DNA from 4 places in the Pectobacterium parmentieri genome. Region 2 is predicted to be linked to each of the others. Evidence: predicted binding sites of a transcription regulator. Region 2 holds the regulator's gene; each other region holds the start of a gene.
The links. Region 2 encodes Fur, which represses iron uptake genes when iron is present. Its sites were predicted from a motif close to ATAATAATGAGAACNACTATCAA; they were not measured.

Region 1 (3,205 bases), 600 kb from region 2:
GATTTTTCAGGACGGCGCGGATAGCCCCCAGCCCTTCAGGCGAGAGAATTAACAGCGCGACCAGGAAGCCCGTAAACTGTGTCGGCGCGTTCATTTCGGTCAGTAGCGTTTCCAGCGGCATTGAATTCGTCTTGGTCACGGCGATAACGGCAATCAGATGAACCAGAAGCCAACCGGTGTGCCACAGTGAACTGTGTGCAGACGGTTTACCGTGATGCGGATCGTCGCCGTCACCTTCGTCTTCATGCTCGTAGACAAACAGGCTTTGGTGCGTGCGCGTCTGAATCAACAGAAACACGCCGTACATTGCCGCAGAGATAGCGGCAACAATCAGCGACTGCGTTACACTGAAATTTCCGTCAGGCAAGGCGCTGGGGAAAACCAGCACAATCACGGCCAATGGGAAGATCGCCATCAGATACTGCTTGATACCGCTGAGGTTAACATACTGCGTAGCGAACTTACGGCCACCGAGCAAGAGGGCAAAGCCCACCAGACCGCCAGTGACGATCACGATGATAGAATAGAGCGTGTCACGCATCAGGTCCGGGCCCGCGTCACCGGTGGCCATCAGCGCCGAAATCAGGCTGACTTCGAGGATCACGACGGACAGGCTAAGGATAAGTGAACCGTAGGGTTCGCCCAAGCGATGTGCGAGCACGTCAGCATGACGTACCACGCTAAATGCACTGAAAAGAATACCGGCTAGCGCGAGGGCATTAATACCGAGAATGGCAATAAAATCTTGTGAATTGCCCCACATGTAGAGTACGGCCAGAGCAATAACAGGAAAAATGAGTGAGTATTCATGATGGCGAGTTTTGACCACCTCAGCATGAGACTTCATTGTGGGTGTTCTCCTTATCCAGAGGAATGATATGGCAAAATAACCCCGTAATACTTCAAGTTAGCGCACTGACACTCGAATGACTCAGGGCATAAAGCAATTTATTAAGGATATAAAACCATTTGTTCATGGCCGTAACACAATAATAAACCGCAAAAGGTTACTAGAAAGTAGTTATAACGTAATAAAACGAACAATATGATAACAGATTGTCGTATTGGTGCGGGAAGTTTTACGGATTTTTACGCTTTGAGCATAAATTTAAATGAAAAGGGAGAATTCATATATCTTCTCCCTATGATGATAATATCAAATGTATTTTTTATGGTTATTCATCAGGATTGTCCATGATATCGTGGCGTTTATGATGATAATCCTCTTCATTTAACCCTTCTCGCCAATAAGGTACTGCATACATCTGATTTCGTTCACACCCGCGTTCTCGACGCACATGGCGACGAAGCTGAACCACGATACGATCCTCACCGGCTAACCAGTAAAACGCATTTTCAGTCACCGGGAGTGCCTGAAAATGGTGGACCAGCGCGTCGGTCATTTCTGTTCCGCCGACGATCCAATGCAGTTGAAGCTGTGATGGTTTCGCGATATTGAGCTTGTCAGCCTCGCTATCGACACGGATCACCGCATGTCCTTGGGCGTTATCGGGCAGATGTTCCAGCAACGCGATGAGCGCGGGGAGCGAGGATGGGTCGGCTGCCAGATAATACGCGGCGGCTGGAGGCAGCATCGGGAGTGGGCCACCGGGCTGTGAAATACCCACCCAGTCACCAGGCTTGGCCTGACGAGCAAAATTGACGGCAGGGCCAACGTGGTCATGCAGCGCGAAGACCATATCCAGCTCCGCATCTTCTGGACGCAACGCCCTGACGCTATAGGTACGAACGATAGGGCGTGCTTCGCCTTCCGGCCAGATCGGGCCGCGTTCGCCGATGGTGGGCAGAGCAGGCTTTTGTTGTCCAGTCTGAGGCAGAAACAGTTTGAGATGCGCACCATATCGCTCGGCTGGGTAATCGCGCAACGCGTCATGATGAAACGTAATACAGCGTAAATGTGGGGAAATATCGTGAATCTGTTTAACCTGAACTAAAACAGGCTGACGCGGCGTTGCCATTTAATGTCTCCGTGGTAGTCAATTCCAGTATGAGAAATGATAACAACACGAGATGATAATTATTATCATTTTGTGTCTGGCCGTTGTCATTTTCATCGAAATAAATACGTTGTTGGGGCTTTCTCATTAAGCGAAGGGCCTAAGGTAGGCTTCTGTTATCACAAAAATGACGTTTATATCAGGAAGACGTCAAGTCTGACGCCGCGTTGCCGATTAAGTTGATATAAAAGCGGAATACCGCGTGAATGAAACATTATCACGAAATTTTTCAGGTTTTGTGACCCGTATCAACGTTGATCGCGAAGCCATAAATGAATAACCTTAAGTTCTATGGTGTTGTAAAATTAAGCAGATGAAGCAGTTAGGTTTTTAAACGTAGGGCGAGAGCCGATCTGACAAGCAGAAAAAGAGTAGGGCTGGGGGTGGTAAGTAGTGCTAACACGCGATTTTTTGCAGAAAGCAGATTGTAGAACGTCTTTTGGGTGTATTGAAGAAACCTTACTGCTCACGCCGCAGCAGCGGGCTGATTCGCTGGATAAGACGCTGGCGCTTCGGCCCAATAGCTGTCCTGTCTGGGTATTTGGCTACGGTTCGCTTATGTGGAATCCGGTTTTTGACGCCGAAGAAATCTGCCTGGCAACGTTGGCGGGGTGGCAGCGCGCTTTTTGTCTGCGCCTCACTATTGGTCGCGGCACGACAGCACAACCGGGGCGGATGCTGGCGTTGCAACCCGGTGGCCAAACGACGGGGCTGGCTTTCCGCCTACCGGAAACGTCATTGCGTGAGGATTTGGAGCTGCTGTGGAAGCGAGAAATGCTGACGGGCTGCTATCGTCCGCTCTGGTGCGAGCTACAGCGTAAGAACGGTGCACCGCTGACGGCGCTGGTATTTGTGTCTGAGCCGGAACATCCCCTGAACGAAAATGACATCTGTATTCAGAGTGTTGCACCGCTGATTGCCCGTGCAAGCGGTCCACTCGGCACCAATGCGCAATATCTGTTTGCGCTAGAGCAAGAGCTGAAGAATCACGGAACGGAAGATGAAAGCGTGAGCGAATTGGCACAGCGGGTGCGTACCCTGCAACAGTCCTGTCCTGCGGCAGCAGGGGGCGGACAATAACGACGCGGCGAGCGTAAGATTTGAGGTGAACAGCGAGATCGCCGTTCACCTTGAGACGCAGTGAAACGATGGTATTACCAGCCGACACCAACACCCATGGTGTACAG
Region 2 (3,205 bases):
ACGCCAGTACGAATTCTCCCGCCTCAATCTCGAATACGCGATTATGTCCAAGCGTAAGCTGAACCAACTGGTTGTGGAAAATGTGGTTGAAGGATGGGATGACCCGCGTATGCCGACTATCTCAGGCCTGCGTCGTCGTGGCTATAGTGCGGCTTCCGTCCGTGAATTTTGTGTGCGCATCGGCGTAACGAAGCAGGACAATAACGTGGAAATGGCCGCGCTTGAATCCTGCATCCGTGACGATCTGAATGAGAATGCTCCGCGTGCGATGGCAGTGTTAGATCCAGTCAAAGTCGTGATCGAGAACCTGCCCGCTGAGCACGAAGAGTTTGTTGCGATGCCGAACCATCCTAATAAGCCGGAAATGGGCTCGCGTCAGGTGGCATTCAGCCGTGAAGTTTACATCGATCGCGCTGACTTCCGTGAAGAAGCTAACAAACAGTACAAACGTCTGGTGTTGGGTAAAGAAGTTCGTTTGCGTAATGCCTATGTGATCAAAGCTGATCGCATTGAAAAAGACGAGCAGGGCACCATCTCCACGATCTATTGTAGTTATGATGCGGAAACGCTGAGCAAAGATCCGGCTGACGGCCGTAAAGTGAAGGGGGTTATCCACTGGGTCTCCGCGGCGCATGGCGTGCCAGCAGAATTCCGTTTGTACGATCGTTTATTCAGTGTGGCAAATCCTGGCGCGGCGGATGACTTCCTGTCGACGATTAACCCAGACTCACTGAAAGTTACGCGAGGCTTTGTCGAAGCGAGTTTGGCGCAGGCGGAAATAGAGAAAGCGTATCAGTTTGAGCGCGAAGGCTATTTCTGTGCCGATCGCGTTTACTCCAGTACAGACCATCTGGTGTTTAACCGAACGGTCGGGCTGCGCGATACCTGGGTAGGTTAAGGGCATGAGTTAGAAAATAAAACCGCCTCGGCGGTTTTATTTTTTTATGTGGTCGATTTATCGTGTGGACTCATGCAGGGTTTCGTCTTCTCGACAATCCCCTTCACTGCAATGCCCATAGAGATACAAACTGTGGTTGGTCAATTTAATGCCGTGTCTTTCTGCGATCTCACGCTGACGTGCTTCGATAGATTCATCGCGGAATTCAATGACTTTGCCACAGTCGAGGCAAATTAAGTGATCGTGATGATGCTGCTGCGTCAATTCAAAGACGGATTTACCACCTTCGAAGTTATGACGGGTTACGATACCTGCATCATCAAACTGGTTGAGTACGCGATAGACGGTAGCAAGACCAATCTCTTCGCCCATATCAATCAGTCTCTTGTATAAATCTTCCGCACTGACGTGATGACAGACAGGATCCTGTAACACTTCCAGTATTTTCAGTCTTGGAAGAGTGACTTTCAAGCCGGCCTTCTTCAATGCGGTATTGTTGTCAGTCATGCGGGTTTAGTCCTGTAGCTTACTTATCAATGGAGGCTGCCTAGCCTATGACATCGGTCGGCTCAAAAAATGCAAACGCGTCTCAATTATAGAACCGCGCATACAAAATGAAAACAAGGGAATGTTAACAATATTGTCCCCACTCACACTACTGATATATAACGCAATCCGTTGTTGATGAATGAGGAAAAGGTAAAGCGCGTATAAAACCGATGGGATTATTGTACAGGTTTACTGATAGAAGTTAAAAAAATGTATCAATTATTATGAAAGGTTTTACCTATCGATACTATTTTGGCTCTGATAGGGATTATCAGAGCCAAAATGGCTTAACCAACCAGCTCTTTCAGATTCAGTTCATCGCCGATCTGTTTCACCCACGTCGTCACGCGCTCGCTGGTCAATTCAGGCTGGCGGTCTTCATCGATAGCCAAACCAATGAAGTGATTATCGTCGGCAAGTCCTTTAGACGCTTCAAAATAATAGCCTTCTGTTGGCCAGTGGCCGACAATCGTCGCGCCGCGAGGCTCAATGATGTCGCGAATAGTTCCCATGGCATCACAGAAGTATTCTGCATAGTCTTCCTGATCGCCACAGCCAAACAGAGCAACCAATTTTCCGGTGAAATCAACCTCTTCCAACGAAGGGAAGAAGTCATCCCAATCGCACTGAGCTTCACCGTAATACCAGGTTGGAATACCTAACAGCAGAATATCGAAACCTTCCAGGTCTTCTTTGCTGCTTTTGGCGATGTCATGAACATCAGCAACGCTGGTGCCTAACTGTTGTTGGATCGTTTTGGCGATGTTTTCCGTGTTGCCGGTATCACTGCCAAAGAATATTCCGATGAGTGCCATGAATTGAATAACCCCTTGATTCCTAATGGTATGGTGTAATGTTTCACCCACTTATCTGCTAATAATAACAGACACTCACATTAGGAGAAACTCGTATCGGTATAGAGGCGTAAATCAAGAGCATGCAAAATGCGGAGGGCGATAAAAGGAGCGAAGTGCATCTCTTCTGGCGCTAAATTATCCATGTCAATAGTATGGTTATATTGCCTTCCGAGATTAGACATGCATAGCCCAGTACCAGAAGGTTATTTATTTGCAACGACGTTTCATTTTTTATGAATGATGTTTTTATTTTGCATTTCCTTTCAGTTGTAATTAAAAGCAGACTTCTTTTTTTAAGAAATAAAAGTCACGGAACGGTACATCTCTATTTAGGGAGAATTAAAATACATACAAAAGATAATGTTTTTATTGAATTGAAGATTTGTAACATTTTTCGGGAATATTCCTAATCAAAGAAGATAAGAATTATAATCATTTGTAGCTGAAACGATGCAACCTTGAAGAGAAAGTCTTTAGCTTTTGATATTAAAGAATAAAATGAAAATGATGTTTAAATTGCTTTTCCGTCTGGCTGTGTATCCACGCCAACGCACAAGGGACGTAGGGTGGCAGTCGCTTTGCTTTCAACCCTCTGATTAAAAAACGTATATTTATAAAAATAGGCGAATTTATTCTCGGTGTGAAAAATTATATTAATAAATATAGCAAGAGTGCTAAATATTCTCTGTATTTAGCCGATGAACTAGCGTGGTTTTTGAGTTTTCGACTCGGTGAAATGTGAACGCTAGGGAGAAGTGGTCTGTTTTATTGTGTGAATTTTCTGATTCATATTGGTTGATTAGCGATAAAAATCTTTTTAACCATTTTCCTGATTTGGAGTGAGCTATGAGACTTATTAAAAATATTGCCATCAGAACCGCTATGCTATGGGTGCTGGGCA
Region 3 (3,205 bases), 730 kb from region 2:
GCGGAAATAAGTAACCCCCGCCTGGTACCCATCTCGCTTGAACTCAATACCAATCTCTTTGTTGACACTGGTTTCCGCATCAAGATTGTTATTCCCCATCAGATAGCAGGCGCCTGCACCATAACAACCATTGCCACGGCTATACAGCAGATAGTTGGGGTTAAGTTGATAGAGGTTCGGCGCTTTGTAAGCACGAGCAATCCCCATCTTCAGGGTAAAATCGTCTCCCAACTGCTGCGACAAGTTCAGCGATGGACTCCAGTTGGTACCAACGATATTATGATGATCTAGGCGCAGTGCTGGTGTCAGCATAGTGCTATCAGTTAATTCGATATTATCTTCTGCAAAAACAGAAGCGATACGAGCAGAAATATTCTCGCTACGATGAGTATCAGCAATGGAGCCGACACTACCAGCTTCAGTGGTAGGTTGTGTATTTGAAGACGGATCGTGCATCTTTTGTTCCACCCACTCCATGCCAATGGTGGCGGTTTGACTAAACCATGCCTCAAATGGAACATTGACTTCGCTGTGTGCCGTATAAGCATCCAGTTTAATGGTCGACTGATAGTTTCCTGTTGGACGACCTGCAGGGCCCCCCGCTAAAGGCTCGAAAATTCGTGCATTACGAGTAGCTTCATATTGCAGATAAGACAGCGTACTTATGCCACTATCCCAATAGCCGCGGTGAGTTATCGCATACTTCTGCCGATACATACGGTTGGTTTCCTGACCGTAAAGAGCCTGGGTATCCGCTTTACCATTGTTATTCTCAGTATCGCCCGCATAGATGTTGCCCTGACGGCTAAAACCAGTTTCAAACTCCAACGTTTGTTTCGGCATAAATGTCCAACGCAGCAATGCATTGATATCTTTGTTACGAACGCCTTCACGGCCAGCCGGTACCGCCGTTGATAACGGAGTTATCTGATGCCCATCGTTGATATTCCAAGCATCTGCCTGTGTTTTATTATAATTACCATATAAGCGAAGGCTAAGCGTGTCGGTTAGACCTCCCATTAAGTTAAAATTGGTACGTTTAGTGGCACCATCAGCCTTATCTTCAGGGAAACTCATGTAGCTATTCCATGCACCGTGCCATTCTTGCGTCGGCTGTTTGGTGATGATGTTAACCACACCGCCCGCAGCACCGTTACCATAGCGCGCGGCAGCCGGGCCACGCAGCACTTCAATGCGCTCCACCATGTCCGCAGGCACCCAGTTGGTGTCACCACGGGTGTCACGCTCGCCGCGCCAGCCGTAACGCACAGCCGCACGGCTCGAAACAGGTTTGCCATCCACCAAAATCAGCGTGTTTTCTGGCCCCATGCCGCGGATATCGATCTGGCGGTTATTGCCACGTGAGCCACTGGTTGAGTTACCGGACAGATTAACGCCCGGCATGGTACGAATCAGTTCTGACAGATCGTTAGCAGGTGGACGTTTGCTGATATCCTCAGCCGTAATCACCGATACACCGGGAGCCTGACGGATTTGCTCTGCAGCCGTGACTACCATCGTATCGCCCGACGTTTTACTTTCGGTCTGATTCTGCACCAGAGGGGCAGATTCTGTTGAAGGAACGGTCGAGGCTTGCGCCGCATTCAAAAACGACGTCATCCCGCAGCTAACGCCAATGAGCGTCGCCAAATAATGGCGCGATTGTGGTAGTTTCATCAAAATCATCCTGCCCTGTAAGATATGAAATCGTGCAATGTGACCTCCTCAACGAAAAATGCTATTGAGAAGTATTTGCATTACCATTTTGGCGCGGTCATTGTTACATTTGTCATTCAGGACGGGGTTTGCTCTAGCAGCAAAATGTTTTGCCAAAGCATCAAAATGGAAGGCGCAGGTCGAAGGGTTTAATCAGGTAGGTAATCACGTGCGCAGCTTCACTCAGTCATCAAAGCCGATCTATAAAGATCACATCGTTCAGCAATCGAGTCTGGTCGCGAATCATTACCGTTTTATCGGCCCTCGGCTGATCGATAACACAGCCGTGTTATTCGGTTCGTTCACCGTCGTGCAGCTCAATCCGCATCTGATCCTGCATACCGCTGATGTGATTAATCGTCACAACATGAAAACCCAAAACCTGCTGGATGGCGCGATCAAGCTCGCCATCGTAGTGAGCGGCAATGCGCATATTTCATTTGCCCATCAGGAACTGCATCTGGGAGAGAGCCAGCCAGCCTCGCTGATTTCGCTGACGGAACCGACGATGTTTACCCGCATCGGCAAGCGTGATGAATATGAGAGAACCATTACTCTGACGTTCGACAGAGAATGGCTGTACGGCAATATGATGGACACCGTCGGTGACTGGCAGGCCATCCACGATTTCACCCAAACCCACCTTGCGACACACTTGTGGACACCGTCCCGGCAGGCGCAGGCAATAGCCTTACAAACGCTGGATGCTGAGCCTTGCCAAACGCCGCTCCAGCGCCTTTACCTGGAAATGCAGTGCATGAGCTTGATTATCGAAGCGTTTACCTCACTGACTGCCAGCTTGGCGCAGGAGAAAAGCAGCGGTGTTACCTTACGCGGCTACCATCGTATTCAACAGATTCGAGATATGCTGGAAAGCGGCAGCGCCGACCACCTTTCGATGAGTGAAATAGCCAAAAGCGTCAACATGAGTGAAAGTACGCTACAGCGCCATTTTCGTCAGGCGTTCAATATGAGCGTTTTTGAATACCTGCGTAACTGTCGTTTGCAGCGCGCCATGCTAGCTTTGCAGAAAGACGGTATCGGTATTGCGCAGGCCGCCAGCATCGCCGGCTACAATAGCCCTGCCAATTTTGCCACCGCGCTGCGCCGTGCGTTTGGCATTACACCTGGCCAGCTAAAAGACCGTTTCTGATTCCCCCCATTAATAACTAAATGGAATTTATTATTCCGTTTAGTTATTAATCACTATTCAAAAACGCGCAGTAAATTAGTGTTTTCTACCAAGATACCTGACCGCTCATGACCAATCAGACTGATATCACCGCAACGCTTGCCCACTACATTATCCATAGCGAGCCGAACCAAGACGCGATTAATGCCGCCCGTGAAGGGGTAACTGACTTCATCTCCACCGCACTTCCGATCGCACAAGGCGCACTTGTCGATAGTGGCCTCGCGCCGTTAAAGCAGGTATTCAGCGGCACGGATAGTCTGACGCGTAGCCTGATTTTGGGTTATACCGGCCACG
Region 4 (3,205 bases), 2.3 Mb from region 2:
AATGGCCCGCTGACGTAGCCATTCAGACGATTATTATCGCCGCCGGACCCTTCGGTTGGTGCCTGAAAGTTATAGCCGATCTCACCGGCAACGTTCTCACCCGGCTGGCGCAGTATTACGTTTACCACACCGCCTAGTGCGTCGGCACCGTACAGCGAAGACATCGGACCGCGAATCACTTCGATACGTTCAATCGCCGACATCGGAATGGAGCTAAGATCGAAATCATTCCCCATATCGGTCGCGAGTGATTCTTGGGAGTTGATACGACGACCATTCACCAGCAGCAGCGTGTAATCAGCCCGCATACCGCGGATCTTAATTTCGTTACGGCCATAGGTAGATGACGGATTGATGTTAATGCCCGGCAGCTTTTTCACCGCGTCGGAAACGTTATTCACCGACATCTTTTCCAGCTCGGTGCGGGTGATAACAGAGACGCTGGCGGGGGCGCTCAGCGTGGTGTGCTTCGTCTGTGTTGCGGTCACAACGATTTTTTCATCTGCCGCGTTTTCTGCCTGTGCGAGTGCAGGCAGTGCCAGTAACCCGGTCACCAGCAGGGCGTGATACACCTTGCTGTGTGGGAAATGATGATGTGAAACACGACTTTCTGGTTTTAGCTGCATGTCAAAGATCCCTGTCAAAGAGTAGAAAAAAATATCCCCGTAAGTAACACACGGTGTTGCTGTATTGCCGACCCACTCGTTGCGTGAGTCGATCGGTTTATTGCCTTGTATACCCGTCATACTTCAAGTTGCATGTGCGTTGGTTGCGCTACTCGACGCCACTGGCGCGCTGCTATTTTTCGGCTGCGTTCAGATAACTGTGGAATCAAGCGTATGGTCAGCAGCATCGCCGCCAGAATAAGCAGCAGTAAAAGGTGGGTTTGGTTAGTGGCAAACATGCAGGTAACTGTCAGGCCAAAGCACGACATCAGTAAGACGAGCAGGGCATGTTTACGGTTAAATCTGTCCAGATAAGGCGCAGTGAGGAAGCCGACGATGGCTGAGGCAAACGTTGAACCGCCGCTAATGTAGCCGATGTTCTTGGCATCCATGGACAGTACACTGATGAAGCTGAGGTCTACCAACATCACCAGGCTACCGAGGGAAAGCATGTTGATGAGTAACGCCAGATGCACAACGGAACGAGTGTGCTGGCGATACATGCTTTCATCCATGACAGGCTCACATTTAGACACAGTTAGTAAAATATTGGCGCAGTTTAACGCAGCTTAATTTCATTGACAATGAATGATAATTGTTTCCATTATCATTTGTGATGTGGGTTTTATAATCAATACATTCCTATTGTTAATCATTAACAGTTATGAAAGATGAACAATAAAATTGATTAACATCAATATAACCCCTACTCAGATAGAGGCAATAACCTGTCTATGGGAGGATTGACCAAACGTGTGACTTCATTGTAACTTAACTGCGCTTAATATAAATGGTAATGATTTTAATAATCATTGGTATTTAACTTGCGAGCTCAGGAGTTACCTTGTGGATACACTGATTACAGAAACTGAAACATTTAGCGGGCTAACCTATTCGGAACAGACTGCTTTTTTATATGCATCGGAACACCGAAGCCTTTCTACTTCCGGCTTATTTGAACGTATTTCGTCCCCTGTTTGTGTTCCTGACTCGCATGATGACAGGCTTAGCCCTGCAATCGCGCAGGCATTTCAGCGGGCGCGTCAGGCAGGGCAGACGCTGCCTATTGTGGTGGGGGCGATCCCCTTTGATACCACGCAGCCATCTTGTCTCTATATCCCTGATAATTATACCGTTACGACGAAATCTGAACTTGTCAGCCGTGCCCGGAAGCACAGGACAGCATCACCCACCGCATTAACGCTAAACAGCGTTCCAGACGAACGGCAGTTCAAGTCCATTGTTGCACAAGCCGTTGAGCGCTTCCGTCGTGGAGAACTGAGCAAAGCGGTGCTGTCGCGTATTCTGGACATTGAGCTGATAAGGCCCGTTAAGGCGCAGACGATCCTCAACAACCTGATGGTACAGAATTCGGGTGGATATCACTTTTCGCTGCCGCTGCCAGATGGGGCCGTATTACTGGGTGCCAGCCCAGAGTTGCTGCTGCGTAAGCAGGGAAATGTGATTGTCTCTAATCCACTGGCGGGTTCGGCTCGACGGATGAACGATGAACATCTGGACTATCTGAACAGCCAGAGTTTGCTGAATTCTGGCAAAGATAAGCACGAGCATAAGCTGGTGGTGGACGACATTCGCCAACGCCTGACGCCGTTGTGCGCGTCGTTAACCATTCCATCGGCTCCCTCGCTGATGAGCACTGCCTCCATGTGGCACCTGTCCACGGCGATCCGCGGTGAACTGGCGAACCCGGATATGACAGCACTTCAGGTCGCCTGTCAGCTACATCCGACCCCTGCACTGTGTGGCTTCCCCACGCAGGAAGCGCGTCAGTTGATCGCCGAACTGGAACCGCACGATCGTGGCGTATTCAGCGGCATTGTTGGCTGGTGTGATGCCAACGGCGATGGCGAATGGGCGGTAGCCATTCGTTGCGGTACCATCAAACACAATAAAGTCCGCCTGTTTGCGGGAGCGGGCATTGTTGAGGCATCCGTCCCTGAAGATGAATGGGCCGAAACCGCCGCCAAATTAAATACGATGCTGAATGCGTTTGGGCTTAACTCCGGTGTGGATGGATTATGAGCATTGAATTTACGCCCTGGCCAGAGGAACTGGCACAGCGTTATCGCGACAAGGGGTACTGGGTTGGCTTGCCGTTAACGGATGCCTGGGAACGCCATCTGACGACACAGCCGGATGCGGTTGCCGTCGTTTGTGGCGAACGTCAGTGGAGCTATCGAGAGCTGGACCAACAGTCTTCCGCGCTGGCATCGCGCCTGACGGAAAGCGGCCTACGCTGTGGTGACACTGCGCTGGTACAACTGCCGAACGTCGGCGAATTTTATCTGACCTTTTTTGCGTTGCTGAAAATGGGCGTCGCGCCAGTTAACGCGTTGTTCAGCCATAACAAACTGGAACTGCTGTCGTATGCCACGCAGATCGAACCGCGTTTGCTGATCGCATCGGCCGAACATCCACTGTTTGGCAACGGTGAATTTCTGGATCGGCTACAAACGCAGGTTCCTGGCCTGCAAACGGTGGTGATGCTTGGCGACAGCCCGCTGGGGCACAGCCTGTCT

Region 1: a site for Fur is predicted at 2,032-2,054, ahead of A8F97_RS05795 (siderophore-interacting protein). Genes of this name have one in related genera too.
Region 3: a site for Fur is predicted at 1,736-1,758, ahead of A8F97_RS22795 (TonB-dependent siderophore receptor). Genes of this name have one in related genera too.
Region 4: a site for Fur is predicted at 1,254-1,276, ahead of A8F97_RS15590 (isochorismate synthase). Genes of this name have one in related genera too.

The regions. Positions count from the first base shown of each region.
Region 1 covers NZ_CP015749.1:1,309,764-1,312,968, forward strand. Annotated here, with positions in the region: gene chaA (sodium-potassium/proton antiporter ChaA) at 1-847, opposite strand, end outside; gene A8F97_RS05795 (siderophore-interacting protein) at 1,176-1,979, opposite strand; gene A8F97_RS05800 (gamma-glutamylcyclotransferase) at 2,412-3,098, shown strand; gene A8F97_RS05805 (DUF481 domain-containing protein) at 3,173-3,205, opposite strand, start outside.
Region 2 covers NZ_CP015749.1:710,477-713,681, forward strand. Annotated here, with positions in the region: gene glnS (glutamine--tRNA ligase) at 1-898, shown strand, start outside; gene fur (ferric iron uptake transcriptional regulator) at 956-1,405, opposite strand; gene fldA (flavodoxin FldA) at 1,735-2,262, opposite strand; gene A8F97_RS03065 (methyl-accepting chemotaxis protein) at 3,151-3,205, shown strand, end outside.
Region 3 covers NZ_CP015749.1:5,013,381-5,016,585, reverse strand. Annotated here, with positions in the region: gene A8F97_RS22795 (TonB-dependent siderophore receptor) at 1-1,677, opposite strand, end outside; gene A8F97_RS22790 (helix-turn-helix transcriptional regulator) at 1,886-2,869, shown strand; gene A8F97_RS22785 (MmgE/PrpD family protein) at 2,977-3,205, shown strand, end outside.
Region 4 covers NZ_CP015749.1:3,447,709-3,450,913, reverse strand. Annotated here, with positions in the region: gene A8F97_RS15600 (TonB-dependent receptor domain-containing protein) at 1-626, opposite strand, end outside; gene A8F97_RS15595 (MFS transporter) at 743-1,180, opposite strand; gene A8F97_RS15590 (isochorismate synthase) at 1,512-2,708, shown strand; gene A8F97_RS15585 ((2,3-dihydroxybenzoyl)adenylate synthase) at 2,705-3,205, shown strand, end outside.